One region of the Paenibacillus xylanilyticus genome, then DNA from elsewhere that is predicted to be linked to it. Evidence: a T-box and tRNA genes for the amino acid it is inferred to sense, from the RefSeq annotation. Region 1 holds a T-box; the other holds one or more tRNA genes.
What was found. The T-box of region 1 lies ahead of F4V51_RS23040 (valine--tRNA ligase). A T-box ahead of a tRNA ligase gene usually reads a tRNA of that ligase, here a tRNA-Val.
Positions count from the first base shown of each region.

Region 1 (16,126 bases):
AACTGCCGGAAGGATTAATCAACGGCGCTGTTCCGCGCCGTGCCGATCCGCGTGATGCATTGATTTCCAATGGGGGATTGTCTCTGGATCAATTGCCGGAAGGGGCGAGAGTGGGGACAAGCAGTCTCCGTCGTTCCAGTCAGTTAAAGGCATACCGCCCGGATCTGCAGCTCGAATCCCTGCGTGGTAACATTGACTCACGTCTTCGCAAGCTGGAGACGGAGGGTCTTGATGCTATTATTTTGGCTGCTGCAGGATTGTATCGAATGGGCTGGCAGGATCGGATTACCGAGTATCTGTCCGAAGAGGCTTGCCTTCCTGCCGTTGGACAGGGTGCACTGGGGATTGAATGCCGTGAGGATGACGAGGAGCTGCTTCATCTGTTGAAGCTGTATAACGATCCGGAGACTGCTGCTCCCGTTTTGGCAGAACGTAAATTCCTCAGTGTATTGAATGGAGGCTGTCAGGTGCCGATCGGTGCTCATGCCGTCTGGAATCGTCAGCAAGATACAGATTCCCCGAATGGGCAAAACACGTTACAATTAACGGGTATGGTTGGTACGCCGGATGGCGGACTGATTCTTAAAGAAGCTCTGACCGGAACGGATCCGGTACGTCTTGGAGAAGAAGTAGCGTGGAGATTGATTGAACGGGGAGCAGAGCAGATACTGGCAGAAGTTAGGGGATGAGGACATGGTGGGAAAGGTCTTTTTGGTAGGAGCAGGTCCAGGGGATGCTAAGCTGATAACGGTAAAAGGATGGGAGTCTATCGGCAAGGCAGATGCTGTAGTCTATGATCGCTTGGCCAGTCCGAGATTGTTGAAACAGATGAAGCCTGGAGCAGTGAAGATTTACGTAGGCAAGCGGCCTGACCGTCACACGATGAAGCAGGAAGAGATTAATCAGCTGCTCGTCGATCTGGCCCTTGAAGGGAAAGTGGTTGTTCGGCTGAAGGGCGGAGATCCCACGATATTTGGACGCGTCGGCGAAGAGGCAGACCTGCTGCGCAAAAACGGCGTTCCTTTTGAAATCGTGCCTGGGGTTACCGCAGCAATAAGTGTGCCTGCTTATGCCGGAATACCGGTGACCCACCGCGATTATGCATCATCCATTTCCATTATTACAGGGCATGAAAGCCCGGACAAGCTCGATCGCAGCATTCATTGGGATAAAGTAACGAACGCAACGGGAACACTGGTATTTATGATGGGTGTAGCCAAGATTGGCTATATCAGTGAACAGCTCATCCGTCATGGCCGTCCGGCACAGACACCCGTCGCACTGGTTCGTTGGGGAACAAGAGCAGAGCAGGATACCCTTGTGGGTACACTTGAAAATATAGAAGCCAAGGTCATTGCTGCCAACTTCCAACCGCCTGCAGTTATTGTTGTCGGGGAAGTGGTGAATCAACGTGAGCAATTGAAATGGGCTGAGGTACTACCGTTGTTCGGCAAACGAATTCTGGTGACGCGCGCTCGCAGTCAGGCGAGTGAACTGGTGAACCGCATCGAGGAACTTGGTGGTGAACCGTATGAGTTTCCAGTTATCGAAACCGTGATGCCTACGAGTGAAACAGCAAAACAAAGTGTCAAGGATGCCTTCGGTGCGTTAAATACATTTGATTGGGTATTTTTCACAAGCGTAAACGGTGTGGAGTTTTTCTTCCGTCATCTGGAAGAGCAAGGTAAGGATATCCGCGCCATGCATCAAGCAAGAGTCGCTGCGGTCGGACCTTCAACTGCCGAGGCCTTGCGCAAGCACGGTATTGTTGCCGAAGTGGTCAAAGGGCCTTTTCAGCAGGAAGGCATGCTGGATGCTTTTGAGAGTGAACTGAAAAAAGGTCAGAAAGTGCTGCTTCCCCACGGTGATCTGGCACGCTCCTGGTTGCCTGACCAGTTGAAGGAACGGGGACTTGAGGTCACGGAAGCGATCATCTATGATACTGTACTCGCGGGTGAGGATGATGATGAACTTCTGAAGCTGCTGGAAGAAGGCGGTATTCACGCGGTGACGTTCACGAGCTCTTCAACGGTTACGAACTTCATGGAGATGCTTAAACGGATGGGGCTCCAAGATCCATTACCGTTGTTAAAAAATGTCGAGGTTGCTTGCATCGGGCCAGTGACTGCCAAAACGGCAGAAGCAGCTGGCTTGAAGGTAACGCTGATGGCCGCAGAAGCAACGATCGAAAGCATGATCTCTGCGCTGATGGAGTGGAAAAGGACGCCTTCTCCAGAAGGGGCTATGCCTCGTTGATTTAAAAATTGTATCGCTATTGTAATAGATTGTATCCATATACCAAAAGCAGATTGATGAAGCGTGCTGAATTCGTTAGGATACCGGCGCGCTTCCCTTTTTGCTCTACTTTACTCTAAGAGAGGATGTATCTATATGAGTTTTCCAATTGTACGACACCGTCGCTTACGTCAATCCGCAGGCATCCGGAATATGGTCAGAGAGACTCATCTGACTGTGGATGATTTTATCCAACCCATCTATGTAACTTACGGTGAAAACGTAAAATCCGAGATCAAATCTATGCCAGGCGTATTCCGTTTTTCTCTTGACCGTCTGCAGGAAGAGGTAAAAGAGATTGCCGATCTGGGAATTCCGGCCGTGTTGTTGTTCGGTATTCCTGAGACAAAGGATAGCATTGGTTCTTCTGGTTTCGCTGAAGATGGTATTGTGCAGGAAGCAACGAAATTGATTAAGTCCTGGTATCCCGACCTGCTGGTTGTGGCGGATACCTGCCTGTGTGAATTTACGGATCACGGGCACTGCGGTATGGTGCATACCGTGGAAGTGGACGGACATATCTGCGGAGATGTTCTGAATGATGAATCATTGGATCTGCTTGTAAAAACAGCTGTATCCCAAGCCAAAGCAGGCGCGGATATTATTGCCCCATCCAATATGATGGATGGATTCGTCCAGGCAATCCGGGCAGGATTGGATGAGAATGGATTCAGCCATATTCCAATCATGTCCTACTCCGTTAAATATGCATCTGCTTTTTATGGTCCCTTCCGTGAAGCAGCGGATTCCACACCACAGTTTGGAGATCGCAAATCATATCAGATGGACCCGGCCAATGCCCGCGAGGCACTGCGCGAAGCCGAAACAGATGTGCTTGAAGGAGCAGACATGCTGATGGTGAAACCGTCACTTTCCTATCTGGACGTGATGCGTACAATCAAGGATCAATTTGACCTTCCGCTTGTGGCCTATAATGTAAGTGGTGAGTATGCCATGGTGAAGGCTGCAGCAATGCAGGGTTGGATTGATGAGAAAAAGGTCGCCATGGAAATTTTGCTCAGCATGAAACGCGCGGGTGCGGATATGATCATCACGTATTACGGAAAAGATGCCTCCCGCTGGTTGGCTGAGAAGTAATAGTTCCTTGTAATTTACACGTTTGCTAAGAGAGTCGTTATCAAATTACCAACATATAGCAAGGCCCTGCACGAGCCTGTTATGTCGCTTGTATAGATCAGTTTACTGTTCATATAAGGAGCGGGGCCTTCATATTAAGGAGGATGTTCATGACTGCACAATCAGGAAAAAGACGAAACGATGAGCGCTCACGCAGCGCATTCGAAGAAGCCAAGCAGTACATACCTGGAGGCGTAAACAGCCCCGTTCGGGCATTCAAATCCGTAGGACTTACCCCGATCTATGCAGAACGCGGAGAAGGATCCAAAATTTACGATATTGATGGCAATGTGTTTATTGATTATGTGGGCTCATGGGGACCACTTATCATGGGACATGCCCATCCTGATGTCGTGGAAGCACTGCGTGAAACTGCTCTGAAAGGAACGAGCTTTGGTGCTCCAACGCTGCTGGAGACCGAGATGGCTAAGCTTGTTTGCGAGCGCGTACCATCCATTGATATTGTTCGGATGGTCAACTCGGGTACGGAAGCAACCATGAGTGCCATCAGGTTGGCGCGCGGTGTAACGGGCCGCAGCAAAATTTTGAAGTTTGAAGGTTCATATCACGGACATGCGGACAGCTTGCTGATCAAAGCGGGCTCCGGTGTCGCTACCCTTGGATTGCCAGACAGTCCTGGAGTTCCTGAAGGGGTTGCTACCAATACGATCACGGTGCCTTACAATGATCTGGAATCGGTTAGCCTTGCCTTTGAACGTTTTGGTGAGGAACTGGCTGCTGTCATTGTTGAGCCTGTGGCTGGGAATATGGGCGTTGTACCTCCGGCAGAGGGCTTTCTTGAAGGCCTGCGCAGCCTGACGAGCCAGTACGGCAGCCTGCTCATCTTTGACGAAGTCATGACCGGTTTCCGTGTAGGCTTGAACTGTGCACAGGGGCGGTATGGTGTTACGCCCGATCTGACATGTCTTGGTAAAGTTATCGGCGGCGGCCTTCCGGTCGGAGCATATGGTGGTCGTCGGGATCTGATGGAGCAGATCGCTCCAACCGGTCCGATCTATCAAGCGGGAACACTAAGTGGTAACCCACTGGCCATGGCAGCAGGCTATACCACCCTCAAACTGTTGACACCGGAAGTCTATGATCGTTTGGAGACGTTGTCGGCTCGTTTGCAGGCTGGCTTCGAAAAGAATGCGGCAGAGGCGGGTATTGCAGTAACCATTAACCGCGTTGGTTCCATGGTATGTCCGTTCTTCAGCAGTGTACCTGTTACCAATTATGATATAGCCAAAGAAAGCAATTTGGATCAGTTTGTTCGTTACTTTGCAGCTATGATTGATGAGGGTGTAAGCGTGGCACCTTCCCAATTTGAGGGCATGTTCGTCTCTGGTGTTCATACCGAGCAGGATATTGACGATACGATTGAAGCAAACCGCAAGGCTCTGCAATCTCTATGACGATCAAAAGTTGGAAACGTCGTGGGGAATGGCTGGAGCTGATGCCAGGCAAAGTGGTAACAGGCAGTCCAGACAGACAGCTTGCGGCAGAGCAATGGCTGCTCACTGAACTTTCTTTTCCAGAAAAGCTGTTTCGTCAGCTTAAGGCAAATCACGGAATTCAACTCGCAGGGGACCGGCTTCGGCTGGCCCTTTTTGCATCTCAGCCGATTGATGTTGAACCCCGTTGGGCAGAGATTGAGGTGCTGTACGAGGATGATTTTTGTCTGGTTGTACATAAACCCGCGGGTATGAAGCTGCATCCGGATGGAACTCGTGCCGATCATGCCATTACGCTGGATCACGCTGTCGCCTCTTATTATGAGATCAACGGTATCGACACCAGCGTACGCCATGTGCATCGCCTCGATGAAGATACAACCGGCCCGGTTCTCTATGCGAAAAATGCTTTTGCTCTGGCAAAATTGGATGAGGCCATGCGTCGCAAAGAAATTGGGCGTCAGTATGTAGCCATTGCGGAAGGGCAGGTATCTCCGGAATGCAGCAAAATTGATGCGCCCATCGGTAAGGACAGACATCATAAGCAGCGCAGACGCGTTTCCGAGAGTGGGCAGGAAGCCGTTACTCATGTAGAGATTGCGGAAGTGTGGGAGCGGGCTACACTTGTGCGTTTAATACTGGATACTGGACGTACACATCAGATCAGAGTACATCTGAGTTATGCCGGACACCCGCTTATTGGCGATCAGCTGTATGGAGGAAGGTCAGATGCCATTGGACGCCAGGCACTTCATGGTGAAGTGTTAACGTTTAATCATCCGCTCACGGGAGCGCTGATTGAAGTTCAAGATCCGTGGCCTTCCGATTTTGAACAGCTAGTCCAGCGGGAACGAACAACCTAATAAAAAGGCAAGCTTTGAACAAAGGTGGCATGCTCATCTCATCGATGGCATATAGATGGGGTAACGAAGGATTTGGACCATGGATCAGTCCCATGAGAAGGATCATGGTGAACATATGCCGAAAGGAGGACGCCACCTTTGTTGAATCAACCTTATGGTTTGCGGTTCGATATTTATGAGCGCGTTCATTTGTCCGAGGGAGTCCCTGCCATTGAGGAACTGGAGGAAATTGAGTTATACCCGCGTATTCAAGTCATCGGTCAGGATGATCATGCAACGTTGCGAGGCCATCTTTTGCTTACAGGTGCGTATCGGGGAGAGAACGAAATCTCGGAGGAACTGAAACATTTTATTCCGGTTGAGATCACGGTACCCCTGAATCGGGTAAGGTCACTTGAGGATATCTCGATTGAGATCGAAAACTTTGATGTGGATTTGTTATCCAGCCGAAGCTTGAATATTACAGGTGTGCTGTCACTGCGTGGCATTGAGGGCTTTCCTGTTGAAGAGCCGCAGGCCTGGTCAGCGGAAGAGTTTACTGTGGTACACTCCCCTGATCCGCAGCAGGTTAACCGCGCCCCGGAGGCAGAGGATGCAGATGCTGGGTTGAACACCTTTGCTCAGGAATATCTGCTGCAGCGCAGTGAAGAGGAAGGTCTGCCTATAACGGCCGAGTCTCTATACGCAGCAGAAATTCCTGAGAATCCGCAGCAAGCCGCTGAAGAAAACATCCGTTATGAGGAAAATGCGCAGCCGGAAGAACAGTTAACCCCTGCACCGCAACAGATCTATGCTGATACGCTCGAGAATCAAGATGAAGAAGAATATCAGAAAAGACCTGCTGAAGATAACGCTCCTTCATTAATTACCCAAGAAGATGAAGCAGCGGATAATCAAGTGGCTGCCTCACCTTCACCCGTCTCGTCTTTCATGGCGGAGACTGCAGACCGACTGGCTTCTTATCCGGAGTCTGAGCCATTGCTACCTCTGGCTGAGGAATCACCATCTGTCTGGGCGGAGCCTTCCGTGGAGACCTTACATACAAACACGGAGCTGAACCAACAACCATCAGAAGACGTGGCTGTTTCGAATGTTTGGAACTTCGAATCTTCCAGGTCAGGTTCACCGCAGGAAGATCAGACGGAGGCTGAAAAGCCATCAGAGAATTGGCAGGATGTGTTTGCAGCGTCTGAACTGGAATCTGCCGAAGGGGAACGACCTTCTGCACCGGAAGCAGTGGATGCAGATGAATCTTCAGAGCCATTTTCATTCATTCCTGAACCTGTGGCTGAGACAGAAGACAAGCCAGAGCTCAAAGTCGCGTTTGGCAGCAAAAGGGAGTCTTCACCAAGACAGGAAGAAGGGGTGGGTATCTCGTCCCTGTTATCCTCAGGTAGGTCAGTGCGGGATACAGAAACGGATCGGGAGGACGAGTCGGTCGCTGGCTCCGTTCAGGAAGAAGCCTACCAGACAGAGGATGTCCAGTGGAAGAACCTGTTCTTGGGCACGATTGTGGATCAGACACCATTCCGCAAAGTTAAACTGTGCATCGTCCAGCGGGAAGAGACGTTGGATAGCATTGCTGACCGCTACCAATTGAGCACTCGGGAGCTCCAGTTATACAATCGTTTATCGGAACAAGTCGTTGAAGAAGGGCAGATTCTATACATCCCCTGACCTCTGACTTGTAAAATAACGTCCATACCAACCCGCAATCCAAAAAGGATTGCGGGTTTTTACTGCTTTTTGGCTTAATACGCAGGGCTGCCGCCCGTTTACGCTGTTGTCAGGTTGACTATCGGGCACGGTCAGGGTATGATGTGTTTAGGTTTTTTAAAGAACAACGTCGAATGGGAGTAGTAGACAGCAAGGCCTTTCAGAGAGCGGGATTGCAGCGCTGAGAAATTCCGCAGGAACCTACTGATCGAAGTCGCCCGGGAGTTGCCTGTTTGAATACGAGGAACGATGAAACATGTCATTGTGATTTGTTTGTTCCTGAAGTAGGATGGGCCGGTAGCAGCCGTTATCTGCTTGAAGTGTCACGATAGCCTCAGAAAGGCATGCTGTTTCTTTCTGTCTGCGTGAAACAAAGGTGGTACCGCGAAAGCTAACCTTTCGTCCTTTGATGGATGAAAGGTTTTTTTGTTTTTTGGCGATGATGATTAAGTAACGGAGGAATGACACATGTCTGAAGAAAAAAAATCAGCGGCAACAGAAATGCCGACTACGTATGATCCGAAAGCTGCCGAGCAGAAATGGTATTCTACCTGGACAGAACGTGGATATTTCAAGGCTGGTCAGCGCAAGGATGCTGAACCGTTTACCATTGTAATTCCACCCCCGAACGTAACCGGTATGCTTCATATCGGGCATGCACTGGATTTCACACTCCAGGATATCCTGATCCGCACCAAACGCATGCAAGGATATGACGCTTTGTGGCTCCCAGGGTCTGACCATGCAGGTATTGCGACTCAAACCAAAGTAGAGCAAAAGCTGCGTGAGGAAGGTTTGACCCGCTATGATCTTGGACGCGAGAAGTTCCTGGATAAAGTCTGGGACTGGAAAGACCAATACGCGACAACGATCCGTCAGCAGTGGGGTAAAATGGGACTCTCCCTGGATTATTCACGTGAACGCTTCACGCTCGATGAAGGACTTTCCCAAGCGGTGCGCAAAGTGTTCGTTCAACTATATGAAAAAGGCCTGATTTACAGAGGCAAACGCATTATTAACTGGGATCCGGTGAACCGTACTGCATTGTCTGACATTGAGGTGGAGTACAAAGAGGTTCAGGGACACCTGTATCATCTGAAATACCCACTTAAGGACGGAAGCGGTTATGTTACAGTGGCAACGACTCGTCCGGAGACGATGCTCGGTGATACTGCAGTTGCGGTTCATCCAAAAGATGAACGTTATACAGACATGATTGGCAAAACGCTGATTCTCCCAATCATCGGCCGGGAAATTCCGGTTATTGCAGATGATTATGTAGATAAGGAATTCGGAAGCGGTGCTGTAAAAATTACGCCTGCACATGATCCGAATGACTTTGAAGTGGGTCTTCGTCACAACCTGCCTCAGATTACAGTAATGGATGAGACAGGTACCATGAATGCGGAAGCAGGCAAATATCAGGGTATGGATCGCAGCGACTGCCGCAAGCAGATCGTTGCAGATCTGCAGGAACTGGGTGTCTTGATCAACATTGAGGATCACACACATCAGGTTGGACATAGCGAACGGACCGGAGCTGTGGTTGAGCCTTATTTGTCCACACAATGGTTTGTTGAGATGAAACCTCTTGCCGAAAGAGCCATCCAAAAACAGCAGAACGGGGAAGGCGTAAACTTCGTGCCGGATCGTTTTGAGAAAACATATCTGAACTGGATCGAAAATGTTCGTGACTGGTGTATCTCACGTCAGTTGTGGTGGGGACATCGTATTCCTGCCTGGTACGACGATGAGACTGGCGAAATTATTGTATCGGCTGAAGATCCAACAACACTGCCAGAGTACGCTGGTCGTAAGCTGAGACAGGATGAAGATGTTCTGGATACGTGGTTCAGTTCGGCATTATGGCCTTTCTCCACACTCGGCTGGCCTGAAGATGCTGAAGATCTGAAACGTTACTATCCGACAAGTGTGCTTGTAACCGGATATGACATCATTTATTTCTGGGTTGCACGGATGATCTTCACAGCTCTGGAGTTTACGGACGAAATTCCATTCAAAGATGTTCTGATGCATGGTCTGGTTCGTGATGCGGATGGCCGTAAAATGTCCAAATCCCTCGGTAACGGTGTGGATCCGCTGGATGTTATTGAGAAATACGGTGCAGACGCGATGCGTTATATGATATCCACCAGCAGCACGCCTGGCCAGGATCTTCGTTTCCGCTGGGAGCGGGTAGAACAGGCACGTAACTTTGCTAACAAAATCTGGAATGCATCACGTTTCGCACTGATGAATCTGGAAGGCTTTACTTACGAAGATCGCGACATCAGCGGAGAGCTTGGAACAGCCGATTATTGGATTTTGCACCGTCTGAACGAAACTTCCCGCGATATTACGCGTCTAATCGAAGCATACGAATTTGGGGAAACAGGACGATTGCTGTACAACTTTATCTGGGATGACCTCTGCGACTGGTATATTGAATTTTCCAAGTTGTCCTTCTACGGTGAAGATCCGGTTGCCAAGAAAAAAACACAATCGGTACTCGCTTATGTCCTGGACCACACCATGCGCCTGATTCACCCGTTTATGCCTTACATCTCGGAAGAGATCTGGCAGCATCTGCCTCATGAAGGCGAGACGATTACACTTGCATCCTGGCCAGTGTATGATCCTGCGCTGGAGAATCCGGAAGCCGTTGCCGAGATGAACCTGCTCATGGATACCATTCGTGCCGTACGTAACATTCGTGCAGAAGTAAACGTGCCGATGAGCAAGAAGATTGAATTGATGGTAAAAGCGAACAGCGCCGAGACATTCAGCATTATCGAACGCAACAGCCATTACATTCAACGATTCTGCAATACATCCGAGTTCGACAGCGGACTTGATCTCAGTTCACCGGATAAGGCCATGAGTGCTGTAATTACGGGAGCTGAACTTTACTTGCCGCTGGCTGGACTGATTGATATTGAGCAGGAAGTGGCTCGTCTGGAGAAAGAACTGCAGAACCTTGAAGGCGAAGTACTCCGTGTAGAGAAAAAGCTGGCGAATGAAGGCTTCGTAGCCAAGGCACCAGCCAAGGTTATTGAGGAAGAACGCGCCAAACAAGCGGATTATTCGGATAAACGGGATAAAGTCATCGCCCGGATCAAGGAACTGAAAGGTTAATGTTTCTGGGTCGGATGGAGAGCAAGCATGCCATCCGGCCGCTTTTTTCAATCAAACTCGGGACCGAAGGTGAAACATATGACGGAACTTAATGGCACGGGCGTAGATGCCCCTCTGTATACCTATGACGAGGCTGTGGACTGGATCAATGGCCTTATTCCTTTTGGCATCAGACCCGGATTGGAACGAATCACGGAGCTCATGTCATTGCTCGGTAATCCTCATCAGCGTCTCAAATTTATTCATGTCGCGGGAACGAACGGAAAAGGTTCGACTTGCGCTTTTTTGACGTCAGTACTGCTTCAGGCGGGGTACGATGTAGGAACGTTTACGTCTCCGTATATCACGAAATTCACGAATCGTTTTCAGTACAACGGCGAGGATATTCCGGAAGAGACGCTGCTGAAGTTAGCGAATCGACTCCATCCGCTGGTCACAGATATGGCCTCTACTGTTCTGGGATCACCTACGATGTTCGAAGTGTCTACAGCCCTGGCACTCTTGTACTATGCAGAAGAGTGTTATCCGGATGTAGTAGTATGGGAGACTGGACTGGGGGGAAGGATGGACGTAACGAATATCGTTACACCCGTGGTTTCGGTCATTACGAATATCGGTATGGATCATACGGATATCCTGGGTGATACCATTGAAGCGATCGCGGGAGAAAAAGCAGGCATTATTAAACCAGGCGTACCTGTTGTCACCTGTGTTACGCAGCCAGAGGCTATTAGGGTGATTCAGGAAAAGGCCCAGCAAGTCCGATCAACTGTGTATTTGTCTGGAGAACAATTTTCGTACCATAGACTCGATAGTGATGAGAATGGTCAAGCCTTTCATTTTGCAGGACCATTCCGCGAGCTGGATGCTCGCATTCGAATGCAGGGCATTTATCAGATGGATAATGCTGCGGGTGCTCTTATGGTGCTTGAATTGCTCAGACAGTACATGGCATTCATTCTGGATGACAGAGATATTGCGCTTGGATTGGAGAATGCCTTCTGGGCTGGCCGATTCGAGAAGGTCGTTCACGAACCCCGAATTGTACTGGATGGTGCGCATAATCCGGAAGGGGCAGAGTCACTGGCCAAGAGCATTGTCGACGTATATCCTCACAACAAGTTAAATTTGATGATGGGCATGCTGGCGAATAAGCATCACGAAGCGTATTTGCAGCATATACTGCCACTAGTGGATACGCTGATCCTGACCGAGCCAGATTTCCGACGCAAAATGGATGCAGCCGAGTTGCTGCAGATCGTCGAGCGGTTACGTCCCGCCATTGCGAAAGAGAATCTGGAAATCATCGTCGAGCCCGATTGGGCGAAGGCACTTGATCTATTGAAGTCACGGACGGAAGCGGAAGATCTGGGGGTGGTGTCCGGCACACTGTATCTCATTGCAGATGTGAGGGCAGCCCTTTTGCATCAAACCGATTCTGAAAAAGGTTGGTGAAAGTTTTGTTAAATACATCAGAACACGTTCATTTTATAGGGATTGGCGGATATGGCATGAGTGCCATCGCCCGAGTTATGCTGGAGATGGGATACACCGTTACCGGATCGGATGTCGCTTCACAGGAGTTGACTGAGAAGCTGGCAGCCAAGGGAGCGAAAATATATATCGGACATACAGCTGAACACGTAAATGGAGCAGATCTTGTGGTCTACTCTACAGCAGCGCCGGCGGATAATGTGGAGCGGGTGGCAGCCGAGCAGCTTAATATTCCGATTCTTCACCGTGCACAGATGCTGGCGCGCCTGCTTAATGAGCGCAAAGGTGTTGCGGTTGCAGGTGCACACGGCAAAACGACGACTTCCTCAATGATTGCACTTGTCATGGACAAATGCGATACAGACCCGACGTATATCATTGGCGGAGAAATCATGAATTTGGGAACCAATGCCAAGGCGGGCCAGGGCGACTGGGTCGTGGCTGAAGCAGATGAGAGTGATGGATCGTTTTTGCAGTATCATCCATGGCTAGGTATTGTGACCAATATCGAAGCCGATCATTTGGAGAATTACAACAGTGACTTCGAGGAACTCAAAAAAGCGTATGTACAGTTCTTGAGTCAAATTCGTCCGGAAGGAACAGCCATTGTCTGTGCGGATGATGAGAACGTGCAAAGCATTTTACCTGAGCTGAAATCCCGAATCACGACATACGGCATCGATCAGAAGGCCGATTATATGGCATCGGATATCGTACTGGGTGACCGCAGGATCTCCTTCACCATGAGCCATCAGGGTAAAGCACTGGGAACGGTAGAGCTCTCTGTTCCAGGCAAACATAATGTCTACAACGCTATGGCTACGGTCATTACCTGTCTGGAAGCAGGCATTCCGTTTGAGAAAATCACGGCAGCCATTATTCAGTTCCATGGTGCCAAACGCAGATTCCAGGTGCTGGGTGAAGCACGCGATATTCTGGTCATCGATGATTATGCTCATCATCCGACTGAAATTGAGGCAACCATCAGTGCAGCGAAAGCGACCGGGAAACGTATTATCGCGGTGTTCCAACCACAGAGATATACGCGTACCTTCTTCCTGCTGGATGCGTTTAGTCGTGCTTTCGCGGAAGCCGATGAGGTACTTATTACCGACATCTATTCTCCGGCGGGAGAAAAACAGATTGAAGGTGTTCACTCCGCTAAGCTGGTTGAACTGATTGTTCAAAACAGTAATGCTGCTGCTCGTTATTTGCCTACCAAGGAAGAAGTGGTAGCCGATTTGCAGAATCGTCTGCAGCCAGGAGATCTTGTTCTCACGATGGGAGCAGGGGATATCTGGAAGGTTGGCGACACACTGGCCAAAGGACTGAAATAGTCCACTTTATGACCCGCTTGTCTTCGTAAAGAAGCAAGCGGGTTTTTGAATTTCTAGGAATCTTTCATTGTCTCTGGGCATATAGCTGATATAAATGGGACAAAGGAGAGGGTACGGGGTGAGCAATGCTAGAATGACGTTTCGTTTCGGGGAGAACGAGTCGGACAAGCCGAATCATAAGGATGAGAAGGTGATGGGAACCTTTCCATCCTTATCTGATGAGATATCGCACAGTGCTCCGCGGATCGATGTCGCGCCTTCATGGACACCGGAGGATATCCCTGGAGATTGGGGAGAGACCACCCTGAGCGGGACAAGTATACTAGAGCCGGATCAGAGAAAGGACCGGAATCTGGAGCCTGTACAGTCGCAGTATGTTTATTCGGATCATACAGTGTATCCTGACGAAAATGAGAAAGAGCTTCCTGAAGACAGCAATGATGTGGGTCATGACTGGATGGCGGATCGTGATCATTACTCCTACAAGCGAAATCGCCCTCCGAGGGGCTGGAAGATGATTGGTTCGGTTACGGGAGCGCTGGTCACCGGTGCCCTTTTCGGTATGGTTATTCTCTCTTTTTTTAATCGGGAAGGAACAGGTCCGGACGTACTTCCTCAAACCAATCAACCAGTATCGAGTGTGACGGGAGTGCAGGGTGCTTCCGGGACGGACCAACAAGCACAGTCAGCACTTAGCGGAGGCAATTACTATGCGCTTCAGTACGGTGTTTTTAGTTCGCCTGAACGTGCAGAACAGGCCAAGCTTGAACTCTCACAGGCTGGAATTGCTGCAGGAACGGATCCGGACGATGGGAATCGTGTCTATGCAGGTATCTCTTCCGACCGTGAAGAAGCCAAACTGCTGAGCTCACGTCTTAAGGCGGAGGGTGTGGAACTGTATGTCAAAGAGATCGCATACCCTGCAGTGGACTCTGCAGCTCTTGGTATGAATGAGGAAGATGTTCAGCTCTTCTTCATCAGCAGCAATGCATTGGTGGAACAACTATCCACATTGTCCATCGGGCAGCTTGGTCAAGCAAATCCAGAGCCTGTAGCTTCGGAAACGATGACTGCATTACAGAATCAGCATGAGGCATGGATAACAGGCATGGGTAAACTCTCAGCAGGGCTCGGACAAGAGGCAGCGCCGATTGTTTCAGCCATGGAGAAATCGATGAACAGTGCAATTACGGCAGTTGTCGAGTATAACAAAAACCCCTCCGATGTACACATGTGGGCGGTACAAGCGGATCTGATGGATTATGTTCTGCAGCAGAAAAAATGGCTTGAAGGGATCAAGCAATAAGTTTTCCTTCCCCTAACACAGCCCCGAAATCCCTGTCCGGCAAGGAACTGGAAATAGTTCCCCTTGCCGGATTTGTGTTTGTATTGACGTACAAAACCCCGTATAATAATGTGGGTGTCAAAAAATGGCGAGGGAAGAGAACCGATGAAAAAAAACTTCGGCATGTTAATACTGTTTCTTCTGCTCGGCTGGATGGCCGGAGCGTGGATCGCCAAGGCACTGCAGCCAGTCAAGGCTGTAGCCATTCTAACCAAAGCCACGACCATACGTTGGTCACCGCAGGCTGATCTGGATATTATCAGTTATGACATTTCATTTCAATTTCAAATGAGCCTCCTCAGTTTGATTGGTATTATTGCAGCTGTATGGCTGTATCGCAGACTGTAGGAGAATGACGATTTTTGACGACAAAACTTAGCGAATGACATCTACTATGGTGATGTGACAGATGTCGCCGTAGCATAAGGAGCCGTTTATTTTGAATAAATCACAATCGCGCCCTATTATTCTGGCCTCCACTTCGCCGCGGCGCAAGGATCTGATCGCTTCACTTCAACTAGCTTTCAAAGTAATACCAAGTCACGCGAATGAAGATACACCGCCGGAATGGACTCCTGAGCAGACGGTTCAGGAGCTCGCTATGCGCAAAGCAATGGCTGTCTATCGCGGTCTTGAAGGTCAGGAACAGGACGCCATTATTGTAGGCAGTGATACTGTCGTTGTGCTGGATGGAGACATTCTTGGCAAACCTGTGGATCAACAGGATGCTGAACGTATGCTTGCCAGACTTCAGGGACGTACACATCGTGTATTCACTGGTGTTGCTTGTATTGATGCTGGAGATGGAAAGTCCGTTGTGCACTATCGGCAGACGGAAGTAACGATGAAAGAACTGTCCGAGTCAACGATCAGGGCGTATGTTCAGACAGGCGAGCCTATGGATAAAGCAGGGTCGTATGCAATTCAAGGGATTGGCGCTTCACTGGTAGACCGCATTGAAGGATGTTACTTTAATGTCGTGGGCTTGCCTCTTTCCCTGCTCAGCGACATGTTGGATGGATTCGGAGTTCATGTGCTGCCGCGAGCCTGATTGAGGGAAATGATTGATGTGAAAAGAGGGAATATATGGAGTCGCCTCAGTACATGATGCGCGACATCCCCCATGAAGAACGCCCGAGAGAACGCATGATGGAATATGGGGCGGGCGCCTTAAGCCATGCAGAACTGCTGGCTATTTTACTTCGGACAGGTACGAGGCAGGAATCGGCAGTGCACATGGCACAGCGCATTCTCACTGAAGCAGGTGGCATCCGTTCACTAATGGATATGAGTCTGAACGAGTTGACTGCCATGAAAGGAATTGGTATGGCCAAGGCTGTTCAGCTCAAG
Region 1 is NZ_CP044310.1:5,166,787-5,182,912, reverse strand. It holds gene hemC (hydroxymethylbilane synthase) at 1-689, shown strand, start outside; gene cobA (uroporphyrinogen-III C-methyltransferase) at 694-2,256, shown strand; gene hemB (porphobilinogen synthase) at 2,392-3,393, shown strand; gene hemL (glutamate-1-semialdehyde 2,1-aminomutase) at 3,543-4,847, shown strand; gene F4V51_RS23050 (RluA family pseudouridine synthase) at 4,844-5,749, shown strand; gene F4V51_RS23045 (LysM peptidoglycan-binding domain-containing protein) at 5,888-7,426, shown strand; T-box leader at 7,587-7,875, shown strand; gene F4V51_RS23040 (valine--tRNA ligase) at 7,934-10,600, shown strand; gene F4V51_RS23035 (bifunctional folylpolyglutamate synthase/dihydrofolate synthase) at 10,679-12,055, shown strand; gene murC (UDP-N-acetylmuramate--L-alanine ligase) at 12,112-13,431, shown strand; gene F4V51_RS23025 (SPOR domain-containing protein) at 13,550-14,737, shown strand; gene F4V51_RS23020 (DUF4321 domain-containing protein) at 14,882-15,124, shown strand; gene F4V51_RS23015 (Maf family protein) at 15,216-15,827, shown strand; gene radC (RadC family protein) at 15,863-16,126, shown strand, end outside.

Region 2 (16,126 bases), 640 kb from region 1:
TCCTGAACCTTGGGGACCAGACCGCCAGTGGACTGGGTGCATCGGTTAATCGTGAGAGACTCATCCTGCTTGCTGCTGCCGTAGGTCTAGCCGGGTCCTGCGTATCTGTCAGTGGCGGAATTGGTTTTGTAGGTTTGATCGGACCGCATCTGGCCAGACGCCTTGTGGGTCCGAAACATCAGTTTCTTTTGCCTGCATCCGCTTTGGTCGGTTCTCTTCTTGTTCTCATTGCGGACACGCTGGGCCGTGTCATTCTGCAGCCTTCCGAAATTCCGGCAGGAGTTCTGGTTGCGATCCTCGGTGCGCCATACTTCCTCTATCTCTTGAGCAGAACCAGATAGAGCAATTCACATGGTAACAGAACGTCTTCATTGGGCTCGTCTAGGGCCGGGTGAAGGCGTTTTTGTTTTAATTGATATGGATGTGATTAATGTACCGGAGAAGGGCGAAATATAATGGACAAGCAGGAAATGATTTTTTAACATGATAAGTTGGGATTATATTCGAAGGAGGCGGTCAAGATGGCACAAATTCTTGGCACGTGGCTGATATTCATTTTGCTTCTGTTCATCCTGTATAGGGGTATTAAGAAATTGTCTCAATCGCATCAAAAGCCGGTGTTCAGACGCTGGGGCGGTTTGATGGCCGTATTATTTATCGTAGGGGCGGTGCCCTTGGGCTTTGCTTTGTATACCGAATTAACTGATGAACGGCTGGATGCCAATATCGGACTGGGAATCGCCATGCTATTTGCCTGGGGCTACTGTGTTCTGTTATGTTGTGCGGGGTTGATCATTTGGGGAAGGTATGCGTATAAAAGATCCCAAAAAATTAAGCGATAATCTTGCCCCTCTTTTGCAACTTCGGGTCATGGAAAGCCGTCTATTGGAAGAGAAATAGGCTGCACTACATGTTGCCTATAGAGGGGGAATGAAAGTGGCCAGTCGTATGCTCGTTCTTATGCTGCTTATCATATTAATTCTTACAGGGTGTTCGGTACAGGTTCAGAAGGAAGGGGCACAACCGCCGCGAACAGATGCTCCAAAAGAGAAAGGGTTTACCGGCTATGTGGTGGATCGCAAAGAGAATTCCATCCTTGTTGTGAATCCTGAACATGAGGACATCGGAACGAATGGAGAAACCAGTAAGTATTATCCGGCAAAATGGTTTTCCAATGTACCCGATTCTCAGATTGGTACGTATGTAGAAGTCTGGACGGATGGAAGTCCTGAAGTTGAGCCTTATCCAGGTCGTGCAAGAGCAGAGTCCATTGCGGAGTATGCTGCGGCAACTCCCGAAGGCGCGAAGATCAGTGAGGCGGACGCCATTCGCGGCGGAATCTACTTATCCTATGGTAAGGAGATAAGTTTGCCGGTCATTGAAGACGTTGAGTTTCACGCCAACACAGGAATCTGGACGGTTCGCATGCGGGATGCCATGTCAGCGGATAATAATCAGGCCCAGATTGAACTCGAAGTTCCGGATGTGGAGCCGGTGGAATCGGTGGTGCAGGAACCAAAAAGTGAATGAAGCATAAAAAAACAAAAGCCCTCAGATCTGCTTATCTTGCAAACGAGGGCTTTATATGTTATGGCATGATTATGATCATGCTGTATCAATCCGTAATATTTCCCGCCATTTTCAGACGACGTGCAATTTCTGCGAAGTCCTCATGTGAAATGCCTGGGGCGAATTCTTCTTCCACCGCAGGGGCTTCCGGAATCGGAAAGCCTTCTGGAACACCTTGAATGACTTCAAGTGGTTGTCCATCTTCAGGGTGTGTTCCTTTCCAGATTTGGCCGATGGCATTAAAGTCTTTATCGCTATACGTGTACAGCTTGGTGTGTACGCCTTTTTCTTCATATTTTCGGGTCTCGGTGAACGCCTTGTTGTCCAATGATGGAATAGGAACCAGCTTGGTCACGTTCACGCCTGTTGCAATTTCCAGCGCTTTGGCGTAGGCCACGACGTGTACGCCGCCGCGTACTAGCAGGAACCCAACCACTTCCCGGGCAGCAGGGTGATCCGTCATTTCGTATACTTTCATTTTATGTGTACGTGCGCCGCATTCGAGGAAAAAGTTATGCAGCAGATCCTCGACCAGATTACCACTGTTGAACACATTTGCACCGGTCCACGGGTTGCCCATAGAATCAAAAGGCATGGCGCCTTGGGCACCAGCGAGGTAATGATAGGATAGACGTGCATCCTTCACGGAACCAAGTGGTGTATCATCGGGTTCCTTGTAGGCGGTTGAACCTCTGAGACATTGGTTTATCCCGTGAGACACCAGCTCCACGTGACCCAATTCTTCGGCTGTAATACTCATGACGAGGTCGTAGAAGGGCTTCAATTTTTCCTTGGAACGAAAATTAAACGACTGATAGAGGTAATTGTTCAACGTTGACATCTCTCCGAATTTGCCGCCTAGCAGTTCCTGTATGGAGGCAGCTGCATTGGGATCGGGCTTCTCGACATTGGGAATTTCAATCAAGATTTCATCCATTCGTTTGAACATTTACATATAACCTCCTCGAAATGGGTGTTCAGATCATCCTTCAGTCTATCAAGGCCTATTACACATAGAATGGGAGAATCAAACGGCATATAGCATATTTGGGGCTAAAGACGTATATATCCGATTCAGGATCTCGTTTCCAATGGGGATGTATTTGAGTTACAATCAGAGTCATGGGGATTTTGGCTAAGGGCAATAAAAAAGGAGGACAAGTTTTGCTTAAACGTTGGCTTATCGCAGTATTTACTATAGGTATACTTTTACTTCTTCATGTGGAGCATGTCTCTGCTTATGTACATCATCAAGTCGAAGTGGATCAAGAAACGAGGGAAGCCTTGAAGAAAAAGTATGGGCTGGATGAACCGTCCAATCCGGACCCAACGAATCAAGTATTGTCAGGTGACTGGGGGATAAGCTTCAATCCTCCTCTGGATCGGCATCAAACGATTCTTCAGATTGTTCGCTGGGTTCAGCAACCTGTAACATTAATCATTCGACTGATCGTGTAAAATAATCCTCCCATGGGCAGGCTAACGGAAACAAGCCCCAAGGAGTGATTGATATGAGATTACTTATCGTTACACTGATGACGATTATGCTGAGTTTGTCGGGACTAGCCACCAGTTCAGCGGCTCCCATTCCGGATTATGCGAAGTGGGGAATCATTGCCGTAAAAGAAACGCAGACCAAGTATAATGTGGACATACTGGATTACAAGCATATTGGACGTACATCACTGACAGCCAATCAATCCCGCGAGCAGTTTAAGTTATGGGTGAGGGGCAAGGATGGCAAGGAGTTTGCAGTGTATGTCAATGTAGATTTTAATCCTTCAACCCAGCAGTTAAAAAAGGTAGAGTTCAGTGAATCGGATCGACACTAAAAAATGAAAAAAGCCAGGCATCTCTGATGGATGGGATAAGCCTGGTTTTTTGCTGTATAAAAATCCTTTTTTTAGTTATTGAATAAAGAACTTATGTTCGCATATAATAAAGTATACAAACAAACGTTCTTATTGGAGGGATGATTATGCTGGGAAAATATATCGGCCAGATGGTGGAACTCGTGTACATGGATCGTGCAGGACATATTACGCAGCGTCAGATTCGTATTAACAGTGTGCGAGGTGGGAGAATCCGAGCATCCGCAGGAGCAGATGGATCACCCCGGACATTCCTGGAGCAAGGTATTCTGGCATGGCGTCCTATCCTTCATAAGGACGGGGAGGCGGGCATATGTTAAACGATTTTGAACGGAAGATTTTACGAATTATCGTTAATTATGCCGGGCAGCGACGACGTATGCCCCGAATGGAGGAGCTGGAGAACAAGACAGGGCGAAGCCGGGAGCTCATTCGCGAATCATTGCTTGAACTGGAGCGCAGACAGCATATTAACTGGGACAATAAATCCACGCTGGAAGGAATACAGATCTTGCAGGCATGGGAACAGGAACCGCAGCCGATTCGTAAGAGTCAGCCTGCCGGAGATGCTGTTAAATATTTTTTGGAATACTAGGGAAACTTTATTGCGAAATAAAAACGCCAATCCGGGATGCCGGACTGGCGCTTGCTTCGTTATTACACATCGTATATTCAGAACGTGGGGAGTTGATCCAGATTGTTGGTCGGGTCGCCGTCCGCATCACCGCGAATGTACATTTCCCCGTCCTTGCCTTTAAACACATTCACACCCGCTATGGCTCCTGCCTGTACTTCTGCCAGCGCTTGTTGATAATCCAGTATACGTCCAGATGAGGTTTGAAAGCCAGTCAGATCACCGTCACCATTTTTTTGTACAGCTGTGAAGCTCTCACGTGTCGTCTGATTCATCATGTCACACTCCTTATCTGAGGAAATGAGAATTTGAGTTCCCCTTTAGCCTGTCCGAATCGAAGAAAAGTATGCATGACATCGTAGAACAGTTGCAAGCACGTAGATTCACCGAAGGATAGGGTTTTACAGACTCTTTCTCATGCGTACGTGCAGAATGTCGGCATCATAAAAAGGTTCTTCCGAAATCACTTCATATCCAAGCTTCTCATAAAATTTCTGAGCCTGACATTGCGCATCCAGTATAGAGTATGTTAAGCCAAGCTCCCGTGCCCGTTCTTCCATGGCCAGCAGGAGTACACGTCCATAACCGAATGAACGATGGGATTGAAGCACAGCAATTCGCTGCATTTTGGCTGTATCCTTGCTGTAATAGATAAGTCGTCCTGTAGCTACAGCCTGTCCGTCCGTACTTAATAAAACATGATGTACATCAGGACTGATGACATCAAATTGATCGATTTCAATCTCGGCAGGCACCTGCTGCTCGATGACAAAAACGTCATGGCGGATGCCCAATGCTTGCTGGAGCTGTTCATCTGTCGTTACATAACTAATTTCGGCTGCCAATTCCATTCCTTCTTTCTGCTCTTGAGCGACATATCAGACTGCATTATACAAAAAAACGCTTTTCCTGTATAGTTGAGTCTGGAACATATTGGGAAAGGGGCGAAGAGAATGGGCGTGGCAGGAATTATGACCATTACACTCTTGATGTCTGCCGGAATGATTGTTTTATTATATTACGTAACCAAGAAAGCCTACTCCAGAAAGTGGGATGAGGACGAGTGATAACATGCAAGAGTGTCAGGGCAATAGCTCACTGTTTCCCTGAGGCGAATAGACCTCTTCATGGACAGATTTCGAGTAGACATCGAGCCAAACAGGCAAATCATCCGTTACATTCGGTTGCTGTAGCTGTTGGAATTGCACGGTATGTTCATCCCGTTCCAGACTGCAGCCGGAGATCACGAGAATAAGTATGGTAAGGGGAAGAATGAAGCCCCATTTTTTGCGATGGGTTTGGGATTTATGGGAGTTTGCATGTGGCATAGGAGTCACCTCTTTAATGAAATGGTAATCATTCCTTAGTGTGCTCCATTCTTCACAAAATATAACCAATAAACCATTGACATTGTACGCGTTTACTTGGTATGATACTGTTACTTCATTCGAACAGAATAGGTTATCATGATCTGTTAGCTCAGCTGGGAGAGCACTATCTTGACAGGGTAGGGGTCAGTGGTTCGAGCCCACTACAGATCATAACGAAAAGTCCTTGCGTAGCAAGGGCTTTTTTCTTGTTTGTGGAAGTAATTTTTATAGTGTCCAAGGGGTTACTTACATTTAACATTAACGTTTTCCTTAATCGGGTAGGGCTCTTTATCTAGTTCACTCATTATTTTGCTTGATCAAAGCAAATAATAAATGATACATTATGTATCAAAAGACGAGTGGATAGAGAGGTGCTGGGCAATGAAGTTGAATACCAGTGTATTGGATGGTTTGAGGTTTTTACTAGCATTATGGGTTGTTTGTGGGCACTTCTACATCATTATTGGGGGCACGAATCTCTTTAATATTCCTTTTGTTTCGAGTCTACTACAACAGCCCATAATAGCTGTAAATGGCTTCATGATCATAACTGGTTTCTTAATGACTTACCACTACATTCTCAGGGAAGAAAAAGAACCATTTCTCGAGGCGTCCACAGGAGTAAAATTTATTTTGAGAAGATTATTCAGGCTTTACCCTATATACTTTCTTGCTATAATTGCCGCCTTTTTCCTTGTTGAAAACATGTATTTGTTAAGGAAAGAAATATTGGAGTTTTTTACGGGCAGTTCGATTACTGTTTTTGGTAAAGAGAGCAAATTAGAAACGCCAACTTTGGTGGGTATGTTCTCTCATTTACTCTTTATTCATGGGCTAATACCTCACGAGGACAGTACTATACTATCTGTAGCATGGAGCTTATCACTTGAAATGCAATTTTACGTTATATTCCCGATAATTTTTGCTGTCCTGTTTAGAAAACAAGCAAGTTTGAGATTTAGTGTGATAACCGTTATTTCCGTTGTAGTATCAGTTTTATCACTTAACTATTTAAAATCATATTTTGATATGCCGGCTGCCCTTTTCTTTAGAATGCCTGTGTTCATCTTGGGTATGATGGTTGCGGCTGCAGCCTTGAAAAAACTTAGATGGAGATTTGTTGCTCTTAACGGGTGCATTATTCTTGCGGTGGAGGACAGGTTAACAATTATCTTATCTATCGGGCTCATCTTCTTAATGTTCTACGAGAACTTGAAGCTTGTTTTGCCGCGAAGTATATATTCAATTGTTTCATTAATTGGAGGACTCCTTTCGAAAAAAGTATCTAAATTCGGCGCTGACATTTCCTATTCACTTTACCTGATGCATATGATAATAATGCCTTTCATAATAAAATTCTTCATCGATTTAAATTATTCAAAGCTCCTTACAGCAGGGTTGTCTTTTGTATCATTGCTGGTTATAACAATAACTTTATCATATGTCCTTTATCTGTATATCGAAAAGCCGTTTATTGCCATGGGTAAGCGAGTGGTTGCAACATTACCAAGACCGAAACGCACGCAAGTGGAAATTTCAACTGATTTTTCAGGCACGGAGCCATTAAATTAAGAATACAAATGAAGTCGCCAAAATGGTCATAACCCTGTCAAGTAGACAGTACAAAAAAAAGACAAGATTTAAGCTGCGGCCGTTTCCCGGTATTCTACCGGGGAACGGTCGTTTAGTTTTTTCTGAAATCGGTTTTGGTTGTAAAACAGTATGTATTCATTCACTTGCTGCTCAACCTCTGCTTTGTTTGCCGCCTTATTCAAATAAATTTTCTCCGTCTTCAAATGAGAGAAAAAAGATTCAACACAGGCATTATCTAAGCAATTTCCACGCCTGGAGTGACTGCCTAGCATGCCAAGCTGGTTTAGTTTACGGTTAAATGGCTTCGACGTATATTGAAATCCTTGATCTGAGTGTAGGATTACGCCATTCAGATCCACGTGCTGACGGAGTCTATCCAGCGTGTCATGAACTAAAGCAAGGTCATTTCGTTCAGAAAGATGCCACGCTACAATTTCGTTATTGTATAAATCCTGAATAACAGACAGATACACAAAGTGTTCTCCAGCACGAATATAGGTAATGTCCGTAACCAGCTTCGTTCGTGGTGTATCCGCCTGAAACTGACGCTCCAGCCGATTTGGGTTTACCACAGAGGCTTGTTTTCCAAAGAATCGACGCTTTTTTCGAATGACAGAACAGATGCCTAATTGTTTCATTAATCGGTACACCTTTTTGTGGTTGACTCGAAGGCCTTCCCGTCGTAAAGCAACGGTCATTCGAAGATAGCCAAAGTAAGGATGCACGCGATGAATGGCAAGCAAATGGGATTCTAGTTCATGTTCTTTGTGTCTACGCTCTTTTGCGGCTGCTATGCTTTTTCTCCACTTGTAATAACCCGAGCGGGAAACCGCAGCTAACTTCAAGAGCCAAGCCAGACCATGGCGTGCTCTCAGGTCCTCAATGATTTGAAATCTGGCTGCTTTACTCGTCACTCCTTGTGTAGATTTGGATATTGCTTTTTTAAGTATTCAATCTCCGCCCGCAAATACGCCATCTCTTCTTCCATACTGGAAAACTTGGTTCTAGGGCGTCCCCGTTTGGGTGTAGCAGGTTCTAGACTCATTCCCTGTTTCGCTTTGGCTGCCCACACTTGTACCTGAGATTTATTTTGAATATCTAAACGCGTCGCTACTTCACGTATACTCATATGTTCTTCGTTGACCAGCCGGACGGCCTCCAATTTCAACTCCAAGGAGTACCGCCGGTATGTTTGTCCTTTTTTAGCCATGAAAAAATCCCCTTCGTTTACATGATTAAGTTCATCTTAACAGATGTCTTTTTTCTCATGTCTACTAAAAGGGGATAATACCAAAATGGTGGCTTCTTTTTTTATAATAAAAAAATTGTTTACAAAAGCAATTAAATTGTTTACAATCTAATTGTAAACAATAAATAAGCAAGATTAACTTATCAAATAAAATTAAATGATGAAGAGGAGAAATGACAATGAAAACTCTATATGAAACGACAGTAATCAATACAGGTGGACGTCAAGGGATCGTGCAATCACCAGATAACGTATTTATGCTGGATGTAGCTGCACCGCCGGAGCTTGGTGGTAAAGTGACTACGGCTACGAATCCGGAGCAGCTGTTTGCAGCAGGATACAGTGCATGTTTTAACTCTGCTTTGGAATTCCAATTGAAGAAACACAATGTGGAGATTGAGCGAAGCACCGTATCTGCAACGGTAATGCTTGTTACAGATCCTTCGGACAACGGAGTAAAGCTGGAAGTCGAGCTGGAAGTGAAAATCGAGGGTTTGGATGAAGAGACCGCACAGAAATTTGTCAAACTTGCTCATGACTATTGCCCATATTCCAAAGGAATCAAAGGCAATGTAAATGTAACTCTGGAGATGGCGTAATAATCAATATGAACTAAGAACACCTTCAAATGTCTGTCCCATGGCCCATTGCAAAAAGGGGATAGGACAGAGCTGAAGGTGTTTTTTTTATTATGCGGGTCTAAGGGTAAAGCTTGGAGGTTGAAGGTTGAAGGTTGAAGTATACCCACATGGGGTATATTATAGGTATCTAGATTCGTATTTCAAAGGAGAGTTGACATGAAAAAGTACGTAATGATGATGGTATCTCTACTGATCACAGGAAGTCTGATCGTAAGTGGTTGCGGTAAAAATACGGAACAGAATAGCAGCAATGGCAGCGTAGACAGCAATAACAGTCATACAGCCACTACAGGAGAAATGCATCATTCGGATTCAGGAGAGCTGCCACAAGGGCTTATGGAAAAGGTGAATCCTACATATCCGATTGGCAGCCAGGTTATCATGAGTGCCGACCATATGTCCGGTATGAAAGGGGCAACCGCCACGATTGTTGGAGCCTATGAAACGACCGTTTATGCAGTTACGTATACACCGACAACGGGGGGAGAGCCTGTGAAGAACCATAAGTGGGTGATCCAAGAGGAAATAAAGGATCATAATAATGCCCCCTATAAAGTTGGTACAAAGGTTGTATTGAACGCCGACCACATGACCGGTATGAAAGGGGCAACCGCTACCATTGATTCCGCTGAACAGACAACCGTGTATATGGTGGATTACACGCCGACAACCGGAGGAGATCCGGTGAAAAATCACAAGTGGGTTACAGAGAATGAGTTATCAGCTGAATAGACGACACTACCGATGGGGGGAGAATCATTCATCCTTTAATGCAATTCTGGGTTATAATGGAACTTGAAGGCCGGAAATTCTGCTGGAAAGGGGAATGTATATGATGGATTTTAGCAAACCACCGCATGCCTCAGAGACAGAAACGCACAGCCAGCGTCATCAAGAGCGCGAACAAGAACTTATATCTGGTGGAGGTAAAGGCATTTGGTGGGAAATCAGCAATTGGCTGATTCTTGGAGGGATTCTGGTTGTCCTATTCTTACTGTTCAAGTATGTTTTCTGAATAAATAATAGAGGGTGAGATGAAGAGTCCGTTACTTGGGCTCTTTTTTGCTGTGTGAAAAAAGTACATATCACTAGAATGACAAATGACAAAAATCAATATTTGTCATTTGTTAAAATCTGTGTTAATCTACATTTACGACGGAGGTGACCAGTGGGTGGTTCGTTTTAACCATCTTAAGGATATGAGCAAAGATAAAATTTCTGAATTTTTAACCAAAGAGCAGATTATTACAGCCACGCAGGAAACCATCAGGCGGTTTGGTGCTGCCAAAACCTCCGTTACAGATGTAGCGAAATTGCTTGGAGTCAGCCATGGTACCATTTACAGGCATTATGCCAGCAAGAAGGAACTACTTGAAGGTGTAACGGCACAGTGGTTGGAAGATGAGATTATCGCTCCACTCGCGAAGGTCGTAAGCGTACAGACCGAAGCTGGAGAAGGAATACAACATCTCAAAAAATATATCAAAACCTTAAATCACCTTAAACGGCACTATGCAGAATCAGACACAGAGTTATTTGATATGTATGCCAAGGTTACACAGGAATCGGCAGAACTCATTTACAGACATGTGGAGCAGTTAACACAGCATCTCGCCGAGATTATACAGCAGGACCAGCAGCTCCGTTTCCCGAAACCGAACAAGGTTGCTGCAGGAATCCTAAACGCAACAGCTCGCTTCCATCATCCCGCACATGCATACGAATGGCATCGTGAGACCATTGATGAGGAATTCGAGCAGGTTTGGTTGCTGATTGAGCAAGGTGTATTTCATCTGAATTCAGGGAGGAAGTAATCTCATGACCAATTTATCAGGTAAAGTTGCCATCGTCACGGGTTCATCACGCGGAATTGGACGGGCAATAGCCCTGCAGCTCGCCGATCTTGGCGCAGATGTCGTCATCAACTATGCGAGCAGTCCAGACAAGGCAGAAGAAGTGGCAGAACTAGCTCGTCAAAAGGGTGTCCGGGCGATCACGATCCACGCAGATCTGGCACAAAAGAATCATGTGGAGCACTTATTCGCAGAAACGGTGAAGCAGCTGGGCAAAGTGGATATTTTGATCAACAACGCAGGGGTGATGAAAACAACACCTTTGGCGGACGTTACCGAGGAGGAGTTTGACCAGCAATTTGCAATTAATGTGAAGGGAACGTTCTTTGCCTGTCAGCAAGCCCTGAAAACCATGGAGAACGCCGGACGAATCGTGAACTTTTCCACCTCCGTAGTTGGTCAGATGTTTCCTGGATATAGCGTGTACGCAGGTACCAAGGGTGCAGTGGAGCAATTTACCCGTCAACTCGCGAAGGAATTCGGCTCCAAACAGATTACGATTAATGCAGTGGCACCTGGTCCGGTGAATACGGAACTGTTTGCCGCGGGCAAGACAGAACAGCAGCTGGATGGGCTGCGCAAGATGAATGCATTTGGTCGCTTGGGCGAACCGGAAGACATCGCAAGTGTTATCTCTTTTCTTGTCAGCCCTGAATCGCAGTGGGTCACCGGACAGACACTGCGTGTAAACGGTGGTTTTATCTAACGAACGATTTCGCAAGAATAATCATTCGGCATTGACACCAAACCGGGCGAATCCCCATATGATGCACTACATTAGTAAGCACTTGCGGAAATGGGGAATCCGGGATGGCAAAGGCAAAAGGTAAAAAAGCACCAGCGTTGAAGAGTGACAAACTCCGTGTGTCCATGAAATTGGTCACTTCAGATGTGTGCGAGCGATGCAAGACACCCTGTACACGAGGCATGGAATACGCTGCACGTATGCGGACGGCAGGAGCCGTAGGGAAAGGCGTACCTTGCATCCTGACTCGGCACACGACTTCCTAGTCTCTTTTCAGGCTGAAGTTTCCCAGAAATAATTCGTATAAGCTCGCATTTACAATAACCATACTACAGAGGCGTTCTCGAAGGAGAAGGGCCTCTTTTTGATTGTTCCAAGGGATGGGAAATTTTCTGGATAAAAAATGAAAAATGATGAAAAACAGCGCAACTTTGTTGTTGAACCTGCAGTATAAATGTACAACAGCTTGCAGCAGGGGAGGGAATATTGACGGAATGAAATGGAAAAGAATATTGCTGTGTGTCACGGTATTCTCCTTGCTCGGCGGGTCTTTATTGTTTGCGGATTCCGTAAACGAAAAGATTCGGGTGCTCATCAACGGCAAGGAAGCAGCTGACGGAGGTTACCTGATCGATGGAACGACCTATGTACCTGTGAGAGAAGCAGGGGGGATCGCCAGATGGGATAACAGCAACAAGCGAGTAACGGTGATTAAGCCGAATGTACATATTTTTCTGTTCAAGGGAGACACCGTATTTGGCAACGTGAACGTTGGCAAATTGAAATTCAATGTGTTTTCTCAAGTGGACAGCTTAACAACGGATGTGGCTGCAGTGAAGGTGACAATTACCAATCCGAGTGGCCAGGTGAAGGATATTCAATCCCAGGAGCTCAAAACCCAGAAGGATAATTTCTGGTTCCGGACTTACGATTTTACGTATGATTTCAGTCGTGCTGGCAAATACCAGGTTGGTTTTCATATTAAAGAAAATGCAAACAGCAACTACGTTCTGGTGGCAGAGAAAATCATTACCGCACTAAACGAATGAGGCGAAAAATAACGTTGCTGAGTAAATTGACCTAGCCTTGCGAACATGTTACGATATGCAAGGTTACACAATTTCTATTTACAAAGCGAGGTATATCAATGAGCGATCACACACATGAACACGGCGATGCCTGCGGCTGCGGTCACGACCATGACCACGACCACGAGCATGAAGAAGTTCTTCTGACTCTGACAGACGAGAACGGAAATGACGTGGAGATGGTTTTGGTGGAGACGTTTGACGTGGAAAACCATGTTTATGCGCTCCTGCTGGAACGTAACAATCCTGAAGCTGACGGCATCATTCTGCGTATGGAAGAAGAAGACGAGGAAATGGTGCTCTACAATATTGAAGACGAAGCCGAGTGGAACCGCGTTGAAGCGGCTTACAACGAGCTCGTCGCAGGACAAGAGTAATTTTTCTTATGCACTAGAACAACGGGGCTCCTTGATCTCAAGGGGTCTTTTGTTTGTTTTCATGCTCTAAAAAGCAACAAAAAAGGGCCAAGCCGGAGCTTGGTCCTTCGATATCATTACCCATGGAGTAGGATCATTAGAGTAATCCCTTAGAAAATCGCATCTGCTTCCACAATGACTTTGACATTGGTAACACTGCGGTCTTCGGGGCCTTTTACAGGCAATCCAACCTCAACATGGTCGATAATGTAATCAATATTTTCTTGCGTAATAACCTCACCCGGCAGCAGAATCGGAATTCCAGGCGGGTATACGTAGATGAATTCAGAGATAATACGTCCTGCTGATTCTTTAAAAGGAATGACCTCCGTATCCCCGTAGAATGCATCACGCGGCGTGAGCATCAATTGTGGAACGTCAGGAACCTTAACCACAAGTTCATGTGCAGGGTTAACCTGATAATACGTACGGGACAGATCTTGGAGTGCGTTCAGCAAGATGTCCACCGATTCATCCGTATCGCCAGGAGTGATCAGGCACAGAATATTATACATATCACTGAGCTCGACCTCAATATTGTAATGTTCACGCAGCCAGTTCTCGGTCTCATAGCCTGTGATGCCAAGATGACGCACATGAATGGTTACTTTCGTCGGATCATAGTTAAAGGTTGCCTCCGTACCGAGCAGCTCTTTGCCGAAGCAGTACAAACCGTCAATATCGTTAATGGTACGTCTCGCGAATTGAGCCAGATCAATGGCCTTCTGTGCCATTTCGTGACCGTGCAGCGCCAGATTGCGTCTTGACGTATCAAGTGAAGCAAGCAAGATATACGAAGTAGACGTAGAAGTCAGCATACTGAGAATGGTCTGTACACGCTGCGGATTCACGAATCCGTTTTTGGTGTTCAGATTCAGCACGGAACTCTGTGTCATGGAACCGCCAAGTTTGTGTACACTTGTTGCAGCCATATCCGCTCCGGCAGCCATTGCAGACAACGGCAGTTCCTCATGGAAATGAATGAGTACGCCATGTGCTTCATCCACAAGTACAGGCACCTGGTAGCTATGGGCGAGTTCAACAATCTCTTTTAGGTCTGTACATACACCGAAGTACGTTGGATTAATAACCAGCAATGCCTTGGCGTCCGGATGACGCTCAAGCGCACGTCGTACAGCACCTGTAGTCACGCCGTGATCGATACCGAGGTTGGCATCCTGTGCGGGAGATACGAATACAGGCTTCGCTCCTGAGAAAATAATGGCAGACATGACCGATTTATGAACGTTGCGGGGCACAATAATTTTGTCACCCGGTTCGCATACCGACAGAATCATAGTCATGATTGCACTGCTTGTGCCTTGCACACTAAAATAGGTATGATCGGCTCCGAATGCATCGGCTGCCAGAATCTGCGCTTCCTCAATGACACCGGTTGGCTGATGAAGATCATCCAGCGGAGCGATGTTGATCAAATCTATGGAGAGGGCATTATCGCCGATAAATTCACGAAATTCGGTATCCGTTCCCAATCCTTTTTTATGTCCCGGGATATGAAATTGCACCGGATTGAGTGCCGCGTGGTTTTTTAAAGCGGTAAACAGCGGCGTACGGCGGTGATCCATCAGTGCTGTCACAACCTTTCCTGATAAAATGTCAAACAAAGATGAGTATAGCAAATTAGGAACCGAATGCAAGCGGTAGGCTTGACAAATTTTCAAATTGCTAAGATTTGGGCGTATCCCTGACGGTTACAGTATGGATAGGAGATGGGCCGGTGAACACCGAAAGGGGAATAAGAAATGCAGACAGACATCAAACCAGTCAAAATTTTGCGATCACCATTTTTCATCGCGATGTGGCTAACACTTTTCTTGGTTGAAGTGATTAAAGGAGCACTGCTGGTGGCCGTTCTGCCAGTGTATATGGATAATATTTTGGGCTTGTCCGCAGGGGTGATCGGTGTAGCCTTTGCCCTTCAATACCTGGGGGACAATCTGTTCAGGGCACCATCGGGCTGGGCAGCAGAACGCATCGGTTTTCGTGCGACGATGGTAACAGCCTTAATCTGTACATTGATTGCAGTAATCATGATTATCTTTTTCAAAAGTGCATTTGGACTGGCTCTGGCCTGCCTGATTCTTGGTGTGGGAACATCACCGCTCTGGCCCTGTGCCATGACGGGGGTGACTGCACTGTCAGGACCTCAAAACAAAAACGGAACAGCGATGGGGGCGCTGGAAATGGCTGCTCTGGGTGGAACGGGACTTGGACCGATCGGCATGAACTGGCTGCTTGAGCGTACCGACCATGATTATCGTACCGTATTTCTTGTCCTGCTTGGCTGTGCCGTTCTCGTTATTTTGGTCGCCATGATACTACCAGGACGGGTGGTGTTGGAAGAGCAACAGCATACAGGAGGGGAAACGACCAAAAAAGCGGTCAAATACCCACCGAAGCCTCATCTGCTTACACCGTTAATCAGGCTCAAAAACAGTGTACAGGGGACCCTGCAGAGGGTGCGCAGCACGCTTAATGTCAATCCGCTGGTATATCCTGCCCTGTTTATGCAGTCCTTTGTTATAGGCCTTCTCAGTCCGGTTATTACGTTGTATACCCGAACTGACCTTCATATTTCACCAAACCTGTATAGTCTGCTGTTAATCGCAGGCGGCGGAATAACAGTGATTGCCCTGCTTCCAGTGGGTAAAATGGTGGATCGATTCGGGACATCGATATTTCTCCATATGGGCTTTTTACTCGCCTCTGCAAGTCTGTTTGCCTTTGCGTCCATTACATCCATTCCGGTTGTTTTTGGCATCGTCATGTTGGTAGGGGTTAGTTATGCCATGATTTTACCTGCCTGGAATACCTTCGTGGCTACTCTTATACCGAAGGGGGAGCGAGGGGCTATCTGGGGATTTTTTCTCACCCTTCAGGGGTCCGGCATGGTTGTGGGTCCCATCGTTTCGGGGTTGTTATGGGATCACATCAGCCACCCGGCTCCATTTATCGGAAGTGCTGTTGTTATGGCCGGGCTCGCGGTTGTTCATTTTGTGTTATCGCGAAGACCGTATCGCACAGCCCCTGCCAAATGAACATAAAAAGGAGTTCCTATACCGGTTGAATCCGGTGT
Region 2 is NZ_CP044310.1:4,530,244-4,546,369, reverse strand. It holds gene F4V51_RS20220 (FecCD family ABC transporter permease) at 1-341, shown strand, start outside; gene F4V51_RS20215 (hypothetical protein) at 522-842, shown strand; gene F4V51_RS20210 (DUF3221 domain-containing protein) at 937-1,530, shown strand; gene F4V51_RS20205 (manganese catalase family protein) at 1,616-2,518, opposite strand; gene F4V51_RS20200 (hypothetical protein) at 2,734-3,027, shown strand; gene F4V51_RS20195 (DUF3889 domain-containing protein) at 3,081-3,401, shown strand; gene F4V51_RS20190 (hypothetical protein) at 3,548-3,760, shown strand; gene F4V51_RS20185 (hypothetical protein) at 3,754-4,035, shown strand; gene F4V51_RS20180 (DUF3892 domain-containing protein) at 4,113-4,349, opposite strand; gene F4V51_RS20175 (GNAT family N-acetyltransferase) at 4,476-4,919, opposite strand; gene F4V51_RS20170 (hypothetical protein) at 5,157-5,402, opposite strand; tRNA gene F4V51_RS20165 (tRNA-Val) at 5,543-5,615, shown strand; gene F4V51_RS20160 (acyltransferase family protein) at 5,826-7,016, shown strand; one part of gene F4V51_RS20155 (IS3 family transposase) at 7,085-7,983, opposite strand; one part of gene F4V51_RS20155 (IS3 family transposase) at 7,983-8,247, opposite strand; gene F4V51_RS20150 (organic hydroperoxide resistance protein) at 8,466-8,885, shown strand; gene F4V51_RS20145 (YdhK family protein) at 9,084-9,659, shown strand; gene F4V51_RS20140 (hypothetical protein) at 9,760-9,942, shown strand; gene F4V51_RS20135 (TetR/AcrR family transcriptional regulator) at 10,127-10,741, shown strand; gene F4V51_RS20130 (SDR family oxidoreductase) at 10,746-11,486, shown strand; gene F4V51_RS20125 (hypothetical protein) at 11,591-11,791, shown strand; gene F4V51_RS20120 (stalk domain-containing protein) at 12,020-12,574, shown strand; gene F4V51_RS20115 (DUF1292 domain-containing protein) at 12,673-12,990, shown strand; gene F4V51_RS20110 (aminotransferase class I/II-fold pyridoxal phosphate-dependent enzyme) at 13,140-14,615, opposite strand; gene F4V51_RS20105 (MFS transporter) at 14,793-16,088, shown strand.
Region 2: it encodes a tRNA-Val, which carries the amino acid that the T-box ahead of F4V51_RS23040 (valine--tRNA ligase) is inferred to sense. The anticodon was not compared.